Regions from separate parts of the Comamonas jiangduensis genome, predicted to be linked through region 3. Evidence: predicted binding sites of a transcription regulator. Region 3 holds the regulator's gene; each other region holds the start of a gene.

Region 1 (4,190 bases), on a different contig from region 3:
ACATTGCGCGTGATGCCGTGGTATCCAACCACCTCGCCTTTGGCGTTCAGGTCGGGCTTGACCAGTACCTCACCCCAGACGAGGCTGCCATCCTTGCAAAGCTGCTGGATCTCAAACTTGCGAAAGCTGGTTGGGCCCGCCGGCAGCGCTTTTTTTGCGCTGAGATTGATCGCGTGCCTGACCAGCGCACCAGCCTCTTCGGTCAGTAGCTCAAATACCGGGCGCCCGACCACCTCAGCGGCCTGAAAGCCGCGCAGGCGCTCATCCGCCGGGCTGATATAGGTGACGATGAAATCACGGTCCATCTGCCAGTGCACGTCTTCCGCATCCTCCGTGAGCAGGCGGTAAAACGCTTGGCTCTCTTGCAGCTCCCGCGTGCGCTCGGCCACCAGTGCCTGCAAAGCGCGGTTCTGCTGCTGCAGGCTCCTGATTGGATAGACTTCATCGTCGTTTGTGCCATGGAACGGCACGGAATAGCTGCAATGCGTGATCATCCATGCGCCCGCTTCCAGGCGAAATACCAGCACCAGCCTCGTCACATGGTGGGCCATTAAATCGGCGTCATTGGGCAGGTGGATACGCAAAGTCGCAGCGACAGAGACCACCTCATTGCTGAGATCCTGCAGCGAGACATCGGTCACTTCCATGCGAATGGGGCCTGGCACCTGCTCAAAATCTTGGCGGGTGATGCGGATCCACTCGTCGCGATCATGAATCAGCCGCCCCCAGCTGCCGGTGAAACCCGTGAAGTTCTGACTAAAGCGTGTCGTGAGGCGGTCATCCCTGGAGGCATACATGTCGATGTACTCGTGGAACAACCCGCGAATCATGCACTCCCGCTCCTGCTGTACGTGACTGATCGCTGTTTGGCTGGGCAATTGCATAGGGTGGTGTCTGGCACAGTGATGGAGTGAACGCTACCGAGCAATCAATAAGCTGTCTGGAGTGTCCATGTTTCCATCCTCTCACGTGTTCAGCTTCCATGGAAGCATGGTTTGCTTCAGTCTGAACGTCCTTCCCTCCACCACTTCGGTCAGGGATTTTTTTTGTTTTTTTGCGCCGGTGCTGTTGCCGTTGGCTCCTGCTGCTTCAGCCCGGAAAGTGCGCCACAAGTCGCCCTCGTGATGAATATGGGCACCTCCAAGTGCGACAGATCTCCGTTGAGCACAATGCGCGCTTTGGGTGGTTGTGCAGGTGTGCTTGTTGGTTTTTGCTGCATCGAAGTTGCACTTTCAAAAAAAGAATTTCACGCATCATGCCGCGCATGTTTGCATGGTGTCGAGCAGCTTCGCCGCCAGGGGCTGCCGTCCTCGGGCAAGCAACACCGTACAGGCGATGCCCGGTCTAAGCACCTAGGCTATGTCCGTTGCTTGGGCATTTATGCCGCATTTTTCATCTACGGTCCCGCTGCTGGTGCAGCAACTTGGACGCACGCAGCACGCCAGTTTTTACCTCAGCCGCCTCTTCTGCGCACCATCTCAAAAACAAGAGCTATCAGCGCAATATAGATAAGGCTTTGAGCCACAAAAGACTTCAACTTCTCTTGTGACAACATGGGCTGCGCCACAGCCGCTACTGGCTGGGCTTCGCTCCAGCCAGGGGTGAAACCACCGAGCCCTTCCCCCTATATCAGACACAACGCGCCGCGCCCCCACCTGGCACGCAACCTGCTTGATACCTGCATCTTGTATACATCCAGGTATTCATCATGCTGATTGGCACATTCGACGATTGGAAGCGCGCATACCACGAGGGCGCAGACCCAGCACTGCTGCTGGAGCAACAGCGCCAAGCCTTCCAGGCCGATGACACGGCCTGGATCAGCATTGCCAGCGCGGACCAACTGCACGCGCAACTACAAGCCTTGCATACGCTGGAAGCCCAGCACGGGCGGGCGCAGCTCCCCCTGTTCGGCATACCGTTTGCGGTGAAGGACAACATCGATGTAGCGGGTTTTGCCACGACGGCGGCCTGCCCTGCTTTTGCCTATACCGCACAGGTCGATGCGGTGGCTGTGCAGCGCCTGAAAAACGCGGGCGCCATCGTGCTGGGCAAGACCAATTTGGACCAATTTGCCACAGGCCTGGTGGGCACACGTTCGCCGTACGGCGTGGTGCCCAATACGTGGGATGAAACGCTGATTTCTGGCGGCTCCAGCTCGGGCTCTGCATCGGTCGTGGCACGCGGTTTGGTGCCCTTTGCGCTGTCGACCGACACGGCGGGCTCTGGCCGTGTGCCAGCCGCGTTCAACCAGATTGTGGGCCTCAAGCCCACACCCGGTGCAGTGCCCAGCACTGGTTTGGTGCCTGCCTGCCGTACGCTGGACTGCATCGGGGTGCTGGCCCTGAATGTGGCCGACAGTGCCACGGTGCTGGCCCTCATGGAAGGGGTGGATGCCGGTGACAGCTACAGCCGGCCACGCCCTGCGCTGGCCCAGCACACCCCGCTGGCGCAGCTGCGCGTGGGTGTGCCGCAAACGCGCCGACTGTCGGATGCCTATGAGGCCGCATTCCACACATTCGTAGCGCGGTTGCAACCCCAGACCCAGGCGGTGCAGGCCATGGCTTTTGATACCCTGCAGGAAGTCGCCAACCTGCTGTACTACGGCCCGTGGGTGGCAGAGCGTGTGGTGGGGGCACGCAGCATTTACGAGGCCCAGCCTGAAGCGCTGCTGCCCGTGATTCGCCAAGTGCTGGATGTGCACCGGCGCTTCACGGCGGTCGATACCTTTGCAGCGCAATATCGCCTGCAAGCCTTGCAGCAGCAGGCCGAAAAAATCTGGGAAACCGTTGATGTGCTGTGCGTGCCCAGTGCGCCGCGCCACCCCAGCATTGCCGAGGTGCAGGCCGACCCGATTGCGGTCAACTCCGAGTTGGGCACGTACACCAATTTTGTGAATTTGCTGGGCTGGTCAGCGATTGCCATTCCTGCCTCGCAACTGCCCAACGGCTTGCCGTTTGGCATCACCTTGATTGCACCCGCATGGCGCGAACCCGATTTGGTACGCTGGGCCCAGCAACTGGAGGCGCAGGCACCACTGAGCGCAGGGGTGACCGGCTTGCACAGCAAGCCCACAGCGCCTTTGCCCGCCTGGCAGGTACCCGCACAGGGGGAGACCCTGGAATTGGCCGTGGTGGGCGCCCATTTGCGCGGCATGCCGCTGAACCATGAGCTACTGGCCTGCGGCGCACGCTTTCGGGAAGCCACGCACACGGCACCCCACTACCGCCTGTATGCGCTGGCAGGCAGCGTGCCCGCCAAACCCGGTCTGGCACGGGCCGAGGATGGGGGCGCCATTGCCGTGGAGGTCTGGGACATGCCCGTGGCCAACTTGGGGCGCTTTGTCGCCGGTGTGCCCGCGCCGCTGGGCATTGGCACGGTGCACCTGCAAGACGGCCGCGCGGTGAAGGGTTTTATCTGCGAAGGCTTTGCGCTGACACAAGCCCAAGACATCACCGCATGGGGTGGCTGGCGCGCGTATTGCAACGCCAGTTGATGTACCCGGGCAGCCCACCGCCACCGTGCGCTGCCACGCTCAATTCAACGCCCAAGGAACCTTGTATGCCTGCTGCTGCCAGCCTCGCCTCTGTCGCTTATGAAACACTGCGCCAGGCGCTGGACAATTTTCAGTACGTGCCTGGAGACCGCTTCAGCGAAAGCGAAGTGGGCCAGCAGTTGGGCATGAGCCGCACCCCCGTGCGTGAAGCCCTAGTGCGGCTGCAGCGCGAAGGCTATATCTCGGTGTTGCCCAAGATGGGCTGGGTGGTCAACCAGTTGGACTTTGCGGTGTTTGAGCAGCTGTACGACGTGCGCGCCGTGCTGGAGTGCGCAGCCGTTGATTTGCTGGTGGCTGCGCCAGACCTGACGCACAGGCTGCAAGATTTGACGGCGCTGTGGTGCATTTCAGCCGCCGATCGCCTGTCTGAAAAAAGCGTGGTCTCGCGCCACGACGAGGACTTTCACATGGCTTTGCTGCAAGCCAGTGGCAACTTGGAGATGGCACGCATTCACCGCGACATTACCGAGCGCATTCGCATCGTGCGGCGCCTGGAATTCACGCGCAACTACCGCATCGATGTGACCTATGAGGAGCACAGCCGCATCCTGCAGGCATTGCTGCAACGCGATGGGCTGCAAGCTAAAGTGCTGCTGCAAAAACACATCCGTGTCAGCCGCGATGAGGTGAAAAA
Region 2 (4,190 bases), on a different contig from region 3:
GCAATATCGGCTGCCTGGTGAACGGTGCTGGCTTGGCCATGGCCACCATGGACACCATCAAGTTGTTCGGCGGCGAGCCTGCCAACTTCTTGGACGTGGGCGGCGGCGCCACCGCTGAGAAGGTCACTGAAGCCTTCAAGATCATGCTCAAAAACCCTGAAGTCAAGGGCATCTTGGTCAACATCTTCGGCGGCATCATGAAGTGCGACACCATCGCCAACGGCGTGGTTACCGCTTGCAAGGCCGTGAACCTGAGCGTGCCGCTGGTCGTGCGCATGAAGGGCACCAACGAAGAGCTGGGCAAACAAATCCTCAAGGATTCTGGTCTGCCCATCATCGCTGCCGACACCATGGCCGAAGCAGCGGAAAAAATCGTTGCCGCCGTTAAGTAATACGCCCCGGAGATAAAAACATGTCGATCTTTATCAACAAAGACACCAAGGTCATCACCCAGGGCATTACCGGCAAGACCGGTCAGTTCCACACTGAAAAGTGCCAGGAATATGCGAACGGCAAGAACTGCTTCGTGGCCGGCGTGAACCCCAAGAAGGCGGGCGAGCGCATTTTTGACATCCCAATTTTTGGTTCCGTCAAAGACGCTGCCAAAGAAACCGGCGCCACCGTTTCCGTGATCTACGTGCCACCAGCAGGCGCTGCAGCTGCTATCTGGGAAGCCGTAGAAGCCGACCTGGATCTGGCGATTTGCATCACCGAAGGCATCCCAGTGCGCGACATGCTGGAAGTGCGCAACAAGATGAAGGCCAAGGAAGCCGCTGGCGGCAAGAAGACCTTGCTGCTGGGCCCCAACTGCCCCGGCTTGATTACGCCTGACGAAATCAAGATCGGCATCATGCCTGGTCACATCCACAAGAAGGGCCGCATCGGCGTGGTCTCGCGCTCCGGCACCCTGACCTATGAAGCCGTGGCCCAGCTGACCGAACTGGGCATTGGCCAGTCCTCCGCTGTCGGTATTGGTGGTGACCCCATCAACGGCCTGAAGCACATCGACGTGATGCGCGCTTTCAACGACGATCCAGACACCGACGCCGTGATCATGATCGGTGAAATCGGCGGCCCCGACGAAGCCGAAGCCGCCATGTGGTGCAAGGCCAATATGACCAAGCCTATCGTGGGCTTTATCGCTGGTGTGACAGCGCCTCCCGGCAAGCGCATGGGCCACGCCGGCGCGCTGATCTCCGGCGGTGCCGACACGGCCGACGCCAAGCTGGCCATCATGGAAGAGTGCGGTTTCACCATCACCCGCAACCCCTCCGAAATGGGCCGCCTGCTGCAAGGTTTGCTGAAGAAGTAAGCCCGCAGCACACGCTGACCTGACTACCAAGAGGCCGCACCGATCCGCTCGGGGCGGCCTTTTTCTTTGGGGCTTGCGTCTGCGCGCTTTACGTCGTTACGCAAAACTACGCACGCTCTGGCCAATCGCCAGGCGTAAACTGCCCACTCCCCAAAAAAGGATGCGCCAGCCTGTGCGAACCGGCTGGCGTTTTCCATTCATAACAGTGGAGTAAATATGGAGTTTTTGAACAGTGCCGATTTCTGGATCGGCTTGGTGAAGATCGTCTGGATCAACATCATTCTTTCTGGCGACAACGCCGTCGTCATCGCCCTCGCAGCGCGCTCGCTGCCCCCCGCGCAGCAAAAGCAAGCCATCATGTTTGGCTCGGGCGCTGCGGTGGTGCTGCGCATTGTTTTGACGATTGTGGCCGCCAAGCTGCTGGAGCTGTCGTTCCTGCAAGTCGTGGGCGGCTGCCTGCTGCTGTGGATTGGCTACCAGCTGCTGACCGGTGAAGAAGACGGCGAAGGTGAATCCAAGGGCCATGGCTCCATGTTCGCCGCCATTCGCACCATCTTGATTGCCGACCTCGTCATGAGCCTGGACAACGTGATTGCCGTCGCCGCGACCGCCCAAGGCAATATGGTGCTGCTGATCCTGGGGCTGGCCATCAGCATTCCCCTGGTGATCTTTGGCTCCACCTTGATGATCAAGCTCATGGAGCGCTTCCCGGTCATCATCACCCTGGGCGCGGCGCTGATCGGCTGGGTAGGCGGTGAAACCATCGTCAACGACAACCTGCTGCACGGCTACACCATGGCCCACCCTTGGCTGCATTACGCTGCCGCCGCTGCGGGTGCCACGCTGGTGGTGGCCGTTGGTAAGTGGATGCAAGGCCGCCAGGCAGCAGCCAACGCATAAACACGTCTCTGGCGAGAGCACGCCAAACCACCCCAAGGGCGCCAGAGGCGCCTTTTTGTTCCACAAAAACAAGAGCGCTTTGCGCAGCATGTAAAAGCATTTAAACCATCTTTTGCCTTGAATCAGCCAAAGGACAAGCACCGAAAGCTACACTTTAGATAGCAATACAGATACGTCTTGTACAGATGACAAAAACGTCACCTCCAGCCGACCTCATCACGTCAAAAGTGACATTCCTCGTCGAATTGCAAGCAAATTTTGCAGATTTTGACGCTTGCGCTGTAGGACAGAGCTGGCACACCGATTGCTCTGTAGAAGGCGTACTTTCTTTTTCTTCACTCCAAGGAGCTTTTTTATGAAGCGTACGATGCAAAAGGGTTTCACCCTGATCGAACTGATGATCGTGGTGGCGATTATTGGTATTTTGGCTGCGGTGGCTTTGCCTGCTTATCAAGACTATACAAAGCGTGCTAAGTTGTCCGAAGTGATTTTGGCAGCAACTGCTTGCCGTACATCAATCTCCGAAGCTTCCCAGACTGGCTTTGCGTCTGCTCTGTCGACTACTGATCAATTTGGTTGCGGCGAAGGAGGCAGTGCCGCCTCTCCTATTAGCCAATACGTCTCCCAAATTTCCACTAGTACAGCAGGCGTCATCACTGTAACTGCGCGCGGAATTTCCTCCGATGTCAATACAGGTACTATTGTGATGACTCCCTATATAAATGCAGATGCATCAACTGCCGCAACTACTGCATCCTTTGTTGCTGCAACTGCAGCGCCAATCCGTGCTTGGAAATGTGCTGCCGGCACAGGTGGTTCTGTGACTATTCCTGCAAAACTTCTTCCAGCCAGCTGCCGCGGCTAATTTAATTTAGCTTTAACCAAAGGCTTCTCTGGCTTACGCCGAGAGGCCTTTTCCATTATGCTATTTAAAATCAGTTTAATAATAATTTTACTTGCGTGGTGTGTGCCGAATCTAGCGCATCCTTGGGGTGGTTTCTGGATGGAAACAACTGCTGTATTTGGCTTGCTAATTTGCATAATACCCCTACTTCCCAAAAACATAAAAATAAACAGAGCGTCAGTTATATTTTTAATTTCAATGATATTTCTAATAACTTTTGATCTCACAAAAAGATCAAATATTTATTATGGGGATTACATTTTAGGAGCTGGTTATTTTTTAATTTTTTTCCTAAGCGTCCTAGTTGGAATTAACATCAACGAAAGAGTTGATTTGTTTTTTTTTATTGTAATTGCATTTGCAGTCATATCCTCATTGCTAGCACTGACACAATGGCTGGCTCCCGAAATAAAAAACCTTTATATCCGAGAAGTTCCTTATGGCGGCAGGGTCTTTGCTAATACAGGACAACCTAACCATTTAGCTACAATGCTAGCACTAGGGGTCGCATCCACGCTAGCAGTCACGCACAAAATTTCTAAAAACTTTCAAATTTTTTTAATATTTATTCTTGCTTTTGCAACTTCCTTAACACAATCAAGAACTGGAATTCTGCAATTTTTTGCAATTTCTTTTTTTACCTATATTCTGAGTGAAGGGGGAATTAAAAAAAAAATTACACTGTTATTCCCATCTATTTTTATATTAATATCTACATATTTAGTAAGAGAAATTTCATTCAGAACTGAACTACCTATCCCCAGAGATATTCTGGAAACAGGAGTTCAATCCATCAGAACCACGCATTGGCTATCTCTCCTTGAAGCGTTTCTCAAAGAACCTCTGCTAGGATATGGGTGGCTACACACAGCTGAAGCCCATTTAATAGGTAGCAACAACGCAGGAAAAGAGTTAATTTTAAGCTATGCACACAATATTATTTTTGATTTTTTCTTATGGTTTGGCATCATCGGAGGTGTTACTTTTATTTTAACATTCATACTTTTTTTTGTTGACTTTAACTCAACAAAAGAAATTAAAAACCCTCAGATAATTGGATTTACTGGATTCTCA
Region 3 (4,190 bases):
ACGTGCCCTGCCCACATGACACCCAAACTCCTCACCTGCCTCTTGTTGACCGCCTTTGTCGGCGTTTCCGGTATTGCGCACGCCGAGCGTGCTGACCGTGACAAGCCCATGAACATTGAAGCGGATGCCTTGCGCCATGACGAGCTCAAGCAAACCAGTGTGTTCACCGGCAATGTGGTGATGACCAAGGGCTCGATCGTGTTGCGCGGTGCGCAGCTGGATGTGCGCCAAGATGCACAGGGTTACCAGCATGGCGTGGTCAAGGCAGAACCCGGCAAGCGTGCGTTTTTCCGGCAAAAGCGTGATACGGCGCCTGGCGCTCCTGAAGAGTTTGTCGAAGGCGAGGGCGAGGTCATTGAGTACAACGGCCAGACCGATGACGTGAAGCTGATTCGCCGTGGACAGTTGCGCCGCTATACCGGTGGCAAGCTCAGCGACGACATCATGGGCAGCGTCATCACCTATAACAATCTGACCGACGTGTTTACCGTAGATGGTGAAAAGCGCAGCAATGAGCCCTCGTCGGCACCCGCAGGCTCCGGGGGCCGCGTGCGCGCTATTTTGGCGCCCAAGGCCACCGCTGCCCCATCACCCTCGACCGCCCCAGCGCAGCCCTTGCAGCCTTCCGGCACCCTGAATTTGCAAGGAAAGTAATGGCTGAGCAGACCCAAGACATCGCAGGCACCAGCAAGCTGGAGGCCCGCCATCTGGCCAAGTCGTACGGCAGCCGCAAGGTGGTCAAAGACGTCTCCATCACGGTGCAAAAAGGTGAGGTGGTGGGCTTGCTGGGGCCCAACGGCGCTGGCAAAACCACATCGTTTTACATGATTGTGGGCCTGGTGCGCAGCGACGGCGGGGATGTGCTCATCGACGGCCACTCGGTGGGCAATATGCCCATCCACCAGCGCTCGCGCCTGGGGCTGTCGTACCTGCCGCAAGAAGCGTCGATCTTTCGCAAGCTGAATGTGGAAGACAACGTGCGTGCCGTGCTGGAGCTGCAAAAAGACGCAGCGGGCAAGCCGCTGTCGTCGGCAGAGATTGAGGTGCAGCTGAGCAAGTTGCTGCAAGAGCTGCGCGTCGAGCATTTGCGCATGTCGCCCTCGCTGGCGTTGTCCGGCGGTGAGCGCCGCCGTGTCGAGATCGCGCGGGCGCTGGCGACCAACCCGCGCTTTATCTTGCTGGACGAGCCTTTTGCCGGTATCGACCCGATCGCGGTGATCGAGATCCAGCGCATCATCGGCTTTCTCAAGGAGCGCGGCATCGGCGTGCTGATTACCGACCACAACGTGCGCGAAACCTTGGGCATTTGTGACCACGCGTTCATCATCAGCGATGGCACGGTGCTAGCACAGGGAACGCCGCAGGAGATTGTCGAAAATCCGGATGTGCGCCGGGTCTACCTCGGCGAACACTTCCGCATGTAACCTTCCTCAGCAGCGTTATCAAAAACAACAAGGGTCGAGAGAGCACAAAGAGGGAGTACAGCGTTGAAGCCAGGTTTGTCACTGCGGGTCTCACAGCATTTAGCACTTACGCCGCAACTGCAGCAATCCATTCGCCTCTTACAGCTATCGACGCTGGAGCTGTCCCAAGAAGTTGAGCAGATGCTCGACGACAACCCTTTCCTCGAGATCGCGACCGAGGATGCGCCGCGTGAAGAATTTGGCCTCGACAGTGCCAATACCGCCCCGCAGGGGGATGCGGATACGGCGGACGACTCTCCATATTCCATAGCTGACAGCGCAGGCGCAGCAAGCGCTGAAGGCTCAAAAGACCAAGAATTTTCAGCGCCGGAAAGCGATGTGCCCAATGACTGGGAAGGCGACGGCAGCGTGGACATGTCGTCCTTCGATGAGGGTGAATGGGGCGGTGAGGCCTCCGCACGCGGCCAGCGCAACGACGATGACGACGCGCCCACCGCCTTGGACTTGGCGGGCAGCCACGAGTCGCTGACCGATTTTCTGCACCAGCAGGCGCTGTCGCTGCGCCTGTCCGAACTCGACCGCTACGCCCTGAGGTTTCTGATCGAAAACCTCAACGACGACGGCTACCTGGAAGATTCGCTGCAGGAGCTGGCCGAGGGGCTGGCTGGCACCGACGATCTGGAGCAGTTGGACGAGCTGGTGCACCGCTTCACGGTGGCCCTGCGCCTGCTGCAGTCGCTGGAGCCGGTGGGTGTGGGCGCTCGCGATCTGGCCGAATGCCTGCGCCTGCAGCTGTTGCACCTGCACCGCGAGGACCCGCAGGACGAGCTGCTGGAGGTGGCGCTGCAGGTCTGCGCGCAGCCGCTGGACATGCTGGCGCGGCGCGATGTGCGCAAACTGATGCAGGCCTGTGGCCTGCCCGAAGCCAAGGTGCGCGCCGCGCTGGGTGTGATTGCGCGGTTGGAGCCCAAACCGGGGCGGCGCTTTGCCGATGTGGAGCGCCACATCATCGTGCCCGATGTCATCGTCAAGAAAACGTCGCGCAAGGGGGGCGATGGCCTGGCGCAGTTCAGCGTGCAGCTGAACCCGGATGTCATGCCGCGCCTGCGCGTGCACGATGTGTATGCCAACGCCCTGCGCAGCCACAAGGGCAGCGACGGGCACGCCGGCCTGCAGCAGCGGCTGCAGGAGGCGCGCTGGTTCATCAAGAACGTGCAGCAGCGCTTTGACACCATCTTGCGCGTGTCCAAGGCCATCGTTGACCGGCAAAAGAACTTCTTCGTGCATGGCGAGCTGGCCATGCGCCCGCTGGTGCTGCGCGACATTGCCGATGAGCTGGGCCTGCACGAATCCACCATCAGCCGCGTGACCACGGCCAAGTACATGGCCACGCCGCACGGCACCTATGAGCTGAAATTCTTCTTTGGCTCCGGGCTGGGCACGGAGACGGGCGGCAATGCCTCCAGCACCGCGGTGCGGGCCTTGATCAAACAGTTTGTGGCGGCCGAAAACACCAAAAAGCCGCTGTCGGACAGCCAGATTGCCGAGATGCTCAAGGAACAAGGCATTGAATGCGCGCGCCGCACCGTGGCCAAGTACCGCGAAGCGCTCAAAATTGCACCAGCGAACCTGCGCAAGGCGCTCTAAGCACGCGCAGCGCCGGGTTGATACCTGTGCAGTAGCGCAGGTCGGCACGGCCCTTTAAAATTACCTCCTAGAACATCATCGAGAACGCAGCGGCTGACGCTGCGTTTTTGCTTTCAGCGGGAGTCTGCCGGCAGCCACACCACGGCGAGGCGGCTCGCGTATGCTGGACCCCTGCTATGAACCAATTGCATTTGTTTTTGCCCTGCGCCGCTGGCGTTGAGGGTTTTCTGGCCGACGAAGTGCGCGCTATTACGGGCGTGGGCAAGGACGACGTGCTCACCGGCCGGGGCGGTGTCATGGTGCGCGCCATGTGGCGCGACGCCATGCTGCTCAATCTGCACAGCCGTCTGGCCCAGCGGGTGCTGGTGGAGCTGTCGTTCACCGAGTACCGCAGCGAGAACGATCTGTACCGCGCTGCCAGCGAGGTGGCTTGGGAAATTTGGTTCACGCCCAAAGAAACGTTCAAGATCGAGGTGACGGCCCAGCACAGCCCGCTGACCAGCCTGAATTTTGCGGCCCTCAAGGTCAAGGATGCGATTGCCGATCGCTTCCGCGCCAAGCGCAACGGCGTGCGCCCCAGCGTGGAAACCCACCACCCTGACGTACGCGTGCACATGCACCTGACCACCGACACCTGCACGCTGTACATGGACACCACGGGCGAAGCGCTGTTCAAGCGCGGCTGGCGCGAAGACAAGGGCGATGCACCGCTCAAGGAAACCCTGGCCGCCGCCATGATTGCCGCCACGGGCTGGAACCCGCATGGCCCCAATCCACAGCCGCTGTACGACCCCTGCTGCGGCTCGGGCACGGTGGTGATTGAGGCCGCACAAATCGCCCGCAAGATTCCCGCTGGCATCTTGCGCCGCTTTGCGTTTGAAAAGCTGGTGCCGTTCCAGCGCCATGTGTGGGAGCAAATCCTGGATGAGGCCGAGGCCCAAATTTTGGATGAAAGCCCCGTGCCGATTTTTGGCTCCGATGTCTCGCACCGCATGGTGGACTTTGCCCAGCGCAATGCCGAGCGTGCCGGCGTGGCCGAGACTGTGAACCTGCGTGGTGGTGACGCCCTGCAGCGTATGCCCCCGTGCGAGCAGCCGGGCATGATGCTGCTCAACCCCC

Evidence for each region. Region 3 encodes sigma-54, which starts transcription at its own class of promoters, with help from an activator protein. Its sites were predicted from a motif close to TGGCANGNAANCTGCTTT; they were not measured.
Region 1: the regulator sigma-54 is predicted to act here: its motif matches at 1,657-1,674, upstream of atzF (allophanate hydrolase).
Region 2: the regulator sigma-54 is predicted to act here: its motif matches at 2,506-2,523, upstream of QEP12_RS05950 (pilin).

What each region holds. Positions count from the first base shown of each region.
Region 1 covers NZ_JARXOV010000005.1:5,671-9,860, reverse strand. Annotated here, with positions in the region: gene QEP12_RS05495 (diguanylate cyclase domain-containing protein) at 1-884, opposite strand, end outside; gene QEP12_RS05490 (hypothetical protein) at 996-1,508, shown strand; gene atzF (allophanate hydrolase) at 1,709-3,496, shown strand; gene QEP12_RS05480 (GntR family transcriptional regulator) at 3,562-4,190, shown strand, end outside.
Region 2 covers NZ_JARXOV010000005.1:113,656-117,845, reverse strand. Annotated here, with positions in the region: gene sucC (ADP-forming succinate--CoA ligase subunit beta) at 1-392, shown strand, start outside; gene sucD (succinate--CoA ligase subunit alpha) at 413-1,312, shown strand; gene QEP12_RS05955 (TerC family protein) at 1,529-2,212, shown strand; gene QEP12_RS05950 (pilin) at 2,568-3,077, shown strand; gene QEP12_RS05945 (O-antigen ligase family protein) at 3,216-4,190, shown strand, end outside.
Region 3 covers NZ_JARXOV010000006.1:186,528-190,717, reverse strand. Annotated here, with positions in the region: gene lptA (lipopolysaccharide transport periplasmic protein LptA) at 16-654, shown strand; gene lptB (LPS export ABC transporter ATP-binding protein) at 654-1,424, shown strand; gene QEP12_RS07200 (RNA polymerase factor sigma-54) at 1,488-3,071, shown strand; gene QEP12_RS07195 (THUMP domain-containing class I SAM-dependent RNA methyltransferase) at 3,248-4,190, shown strand, end outside.